2 regions of the Paenibacillus xinjiangensis genome follow, and region 1 is predicted to be linked to the other one. Evidence: riboswitches for the same ligand, from Rfam matches in the RefSeq annotation. Region 1 holds a riboswitch; the other holds the start of a gene.
The links. Region 1 has a riboswitch for cobalamin ahead of AC6ESP_RS24245 (S-layer homology domain-containing protein). Riboswitches for the same ligand answer to the same signal wherever they lie in the genome.
Positions count from the first base shown of each region.

Region 2: it holds a riboswitch for cobalamin, as region 1 does, so the genes downstream of both, AC6ESP_RS04940 (ABC transporter substrate-binding protein) here and AC6ESP_RS24245 (S-layer homology domain-containing protein) in region 1, are expected to answer to the same signal.

Region 1 covers NZ_JCAALS010000030.1:34,460-36,866, forward strand. The annotation lists gene AC6ESP_RS24245 (S-layer homology domain-containing protein) at 1-1,026, opposite strand, end outside; cobalamin riboswitch at 1,201-1,407, opposite strand; gene AC6ESP_RS24250 (GlsB/YeaQ/YmgE family stress response membrane protein) at 1,575-1,829, opposite strand.
Region 2 covers NZ_JCAALS010000003.1:204,684-207,090, reverse strand. The annotation lists gene AC6ESP_RS04940 (ABC transporter substrate-binding protein) at 1-785, opposite strand, end outside; cobalamin riboswitch at 915-1,147, opposite strand; gene AC6ESP_RS04935 (heavy metal translocating P-type ATPase) at 1,209-2,407, opposite strand, start outside.

The DNA.
Region 1 (2,407 bases):
GTAGATGTATTGCCTTTCAATTAAAGGTAATTGAATAGATTCAGAGCCAGCTGTGACTGTAAGGCTTGTCAGATCGGAAGTTAATCCGACATTCTCAGCACTAGGAGCTGCTGCATGAATACCAGCAATTTCAGTACTTGTTTCACCGAATGCGCCTCCATCGATTTGGACGGCAGTATACACTTTAATATAATCGATCTGATCTAGGTTAACAGGTAAGCCATCGGCATCCACTGCCCAGCTTATGTCGATAGGATCTCCTTTAGCAGGGGTTGCTTCGTATGGGTTGCCCATCACGTCGTAAGGAGCTGATCCACTCGCATGGCTGTCAGGATATCCGAATGAGTTGTTAAGAACACCTATATTTACTCCTGAGTACGAATAGCTTAGGTTTGTAAAGTCTAATGGTTTGAAGAGATAGTTATCAGGAATTGGATAATAGGCATGTCGGTGGCTCCCGTTAGTCTTAATCTGACCGGAGGCACCCAGATTATTCACCCAAGGAATGCTGACGCCGTTTGGCGTAGTGAACTCTGGTTCAGGGTTCGTATAAGTTGCTGTATAATCCCAAGTGGTTGTATCCTCATAATGCTCGGAACCAGCAATGTTATACCATTGTCCCGGCTTGCCAGTTCCGTCGTCCTTCGCTACAGCTATTGCACCAGGCTCAGAGAAGCCAGTAAAGGCATTGCCATATATATTGAAGTCAACGCCGTAGGGGTTTAACGGGCTGTTCTTAATGGGAGTATTCATCTTGAGAATGGTGTATCCGCCAAATGCACCTAAAGAGATTGCGGGTGAAGTGGAGTTCTTCCAATCGGCATTGAGATCACCCATACCACCATTACCAGTTTCATTGACGAACTGTCCAGGGGCGGGAAGCGCCTCATAAAAAGTGAATGGATTCGTATTGTCCGCAGCCGCTACCTGTCCCGTTGGGACAATGGCCGTGCTGACAGCCGACAAGAGTACAGCGAAGGATAAGACGATCGCTATAAATTTGCGTGATAAATAATGATTCTTCATGTTCGACCTGCTTTCTTCTTCATTATAGTGGACATACAAATAAAAGCCGCCTAATAGTAGGCGGCTTTATTGCATAGTTGTACCCTTACAGTTATGTATCTTGCGACTCACCGTATGACATGCATACGCGGACGCAACTATACTGCGTTTCATGTTCTCACCTCCCCGAAGAAATAGAAACTTCAGAAAAAGGCAGGTCTCCTGGCTCATGAGTCATCGCTTCTCTTGACCTTCCCGGCAGCATCAGCCCCAGTGGTTTCATTAAGAGTTGCTCTTCATTTACAGTGGCGGGACCGCGCCGGTGTTGCACCGGACTTCCCTTTTAAGTATCGCACTCGCTGACATACACGAATGCGGCACACCCCTTTCTGTTCACGATATTCAATTGTCAGCTACAATCATACTGCCAGACTATGGGTTTGTCTATGATATTGGTGGAAGTAATGACGTTAAATATATATTTTCAGCTAGCTTTAAAGGGGATTATGCGATTTAGAGGAATTTTATATATTAATGAAGCAAATTGAATGGGTAATAGAAGTTGCAAGTTATCTCCGATGTCTGTTGCCGCGCACCAAAATGCTGATGACAGCCACAAGAATGATGGAGCCGATAAGTGAAGGCACAAAGTAAAAGCCACCGATAACAGGGCCAAAGTTCCCAAACAGCTGGGTACCAATCCAAGCTCCGATAAAGCCAATGACAATATTGCCGATAATACCTCCGGGAATGTCCCTGCCGATAAGCAGTCCTGCGAGCCAACCGATGACTCCGCCGATGATTAATGACCATAACCAATCCATCGTTCATTCCTCCTTCACCATATTAACCTTATTCATAAAACAGACGGGTTATGATGAATGTAAAGATATATATACATATTGGAATCTCTTTGGACCAAATTATTAAAGGGAATAAGCTTAGTTATATAATTTCCAGTGGTTTTTCTTGAAAAGATTATACTTTATGCTTTTAAATAAAAGTCTAAAAGTTCAGCGAGTTTTAAGTTGTAATATCAATGATCAGCTAAGAAATGATAATTGATTGGCGATAAACTTCTAACTATTCATAAAAAAGGGAAAATTTGAAATCGTTTAGAGATTTAAGGTATATTATTGATATCCTTATATTTACTTATATAGCCATATTGAATACTTTTATTGTGGAGTTGATTTTTTTGTTTATAGCCTTAGTAAGACAACTTTCTACCGTGATTACTTTTGGTTTTGGCTCAATACTAATCGCATTATTTCCTTTGATACAAAGACATAGTCGAATATTTGCATGGTTAAGTTTAATAATAGGAGTAGCTATTTGGTTGTTGCTGATCGGGTCTTATTTGGAAATATAAATTAACTTTTGAAACGGAGTTGAATATTAT
Region 2 (2,407 bases), on a different contig from region 1:
TCCGGGTTCTGCTTCACAACTTCCTCCGCACTTACTTCATACCAGCCTTCTTGACTGCCAGCAATATTCTTGCCTCCAGCAAGAGTTAGCAGCTCATCAAGGAAAGTCCCTGAGCCTACTGTCCATCCTGCTGAAAACTCGAGGTAGACTGTTTTCTCAGGAGCGTCCTTTACAGCATCAGCTACCTGCTGCTTCACCTCTCGCATATGATCAGCCACTTCCGCAGCTTCGGTTCCTTTATTCATTATTTTACCAATTAATTCTATTTTGGCAACCGTTGCATCATAGGTTGTAGGCTCAGAAGCGAATACTGTAATATCGAGCTCACGAAGCTGCGTAATCGCATCTGTATTCATGCTTGAAGATGCAAGCACGAGGTCAGGCTCAAGTGCCGCCACCGCCTCAATATTGGTAGTCATATCTCCTACCTTCTGCTTAGATGCCGCTTCCTCCGGATAATTGCTGTATTCATCTACTCCAACAACTTGCTCTCCAGCTCCGATAGCGAACATAATTTCTGTCTCGCTTGGCACTAGCGTTACGACTTTAGCTGGCGCCTGCTCGAAGGTCACCTCTGTTCCCGTATCATCTTTAATCGTTAAAGGATACTCACCAGCGGTCTCTGCTTGGCCGCCTGCCTGGTTCTCATTAGCTGCTGAGTTCGGAGAAGCAGGGTTAACCTCTTCCTTATTACCACAAGCTGCAACAAGCAGCAGCATTGCTGTTAACATCAGAGTTAAGATTAACTTGTAGACCTGTTTCTGTTTCTGTTTCTTGTCATTCATTTGATTTGTGCACTCCTTATGTGTGATAAAAACAAAAAAAACATTTCAGGCAGTGTGCCGGAAATGCCGATGTCTTTTGCTCATGCAAAAAACAATCTATCCCAACAGCATCCTAATTCCACGTAGGTTGTTGTAATCGTTAAACAGGCAGGTCTCCTGACTTAGAGCTAGCATAACGGCGTCTTCCCAGGTGTTGCATACCCAGTGACTTACTGCCGGATGCCTTCTCCTTGCTCAAGCGTCGGGCTTGGCAGGTTCACTCTTCACAGTGGCGGGTCCGCGTCGGAATTTCACCGACTTCCCTATTAAGCCGCAGCTTGTACAGAAGTATAAGCTGCGGCACCTATTCGTTGTACTATGGAATTGTGAGGTAAGATGTAGTAACTATACCATCGTTTTTCTTCTTTTGTCCAACCTTGACACTCATTTGATAAGCGAAGCACGGCGAAGCTGAACGTTCAACCGAAGAGCATTGCCAACTACTGACAATGAGCTTAGTGCCATTGCTGTTCCTGCCATCCAAGGCTGCAATAATCCACAAGCTGCAAAAGGAATAATAAGTGCATTATAGATAAAAGCGAACGTTAAATTCTGACGAATATTGCGTATCGTTAATCGGCTAATCCATACAGCCTCCGGTATAGCGAACATCCGCGGCTGCAAAAGTGTCATATGACCAGCGGTCAGCGCAGCATCCGTACCGTCCCCCATTGCCAGTCCGACATCAGAGGCGGCAAGAGCGGGAGCATCATTCCAACCATCTCCGACCATGCCAATCCGATGCCCCATTTCCTTCAGCCTATGAATCAATGCCAGCTTGTCTTCCGGCAGCATTGAAGCATAGACCTTCGTAATACCAGCTGTTCTCGCTGCACTCAAGGCAGGAGCCGAGTGATCTCCTGTTGCAAGAAGCACCGTAATCCCCGCGTGCTTCAGACGGCTAACCGCCTCCTTAGCATTGGGCTTAACCGTATCAACAAGTGAGATGACACCGACAAGCTGAGCATGTTCAGCCACATATAGCACTGTCTCTCCAGCAGCTTCACGCTCTGTCGCGAAAGCGCGGCTCGCTTCATCTGGCTGTGACCAATGCCTTGCAGCTGCAAATGCTGCATTGCCCACGCCGACTACCCTATTCCCAAGCTTGGCCTCCACACCCTGCCCAGCTATGTAGCTGGATTGTTCCTTCTTCGGCACGACAAGGCCTGCACGCTTCGCTTCCTCTATAATTGCAACAGCAAGCGGGTGTGTCGATTCCGCTTCAGCAGCTGCTGCTATCTTCAATACTCCTGCACGGCTGCCCCGTGCAGCATGCAGCTGACTGACCCGCGGACGGCCTTCCGTCAGCGTACCTGTTTTGTCCAATACAATCATGTCCAGCTGAGCCAATCGTTCAAGTGCGCCCGCTTCTTTGACAACTATGCCTCGTTTGGCAAGACGACCTGATGCCACAACGAGTGAAATAGGCGTTGCCAGACCTAAAGCGCATGGACATGCAGCTAATACAACAGCAATCGAGCAGCGGAATGCTTGCTCCAGATTGCCTGGCTCCACGAATAATATCCATACGGCGAATGTGCCTATCGACAACAGCAGCATGGTTGGCACGAACCAGCCCGATA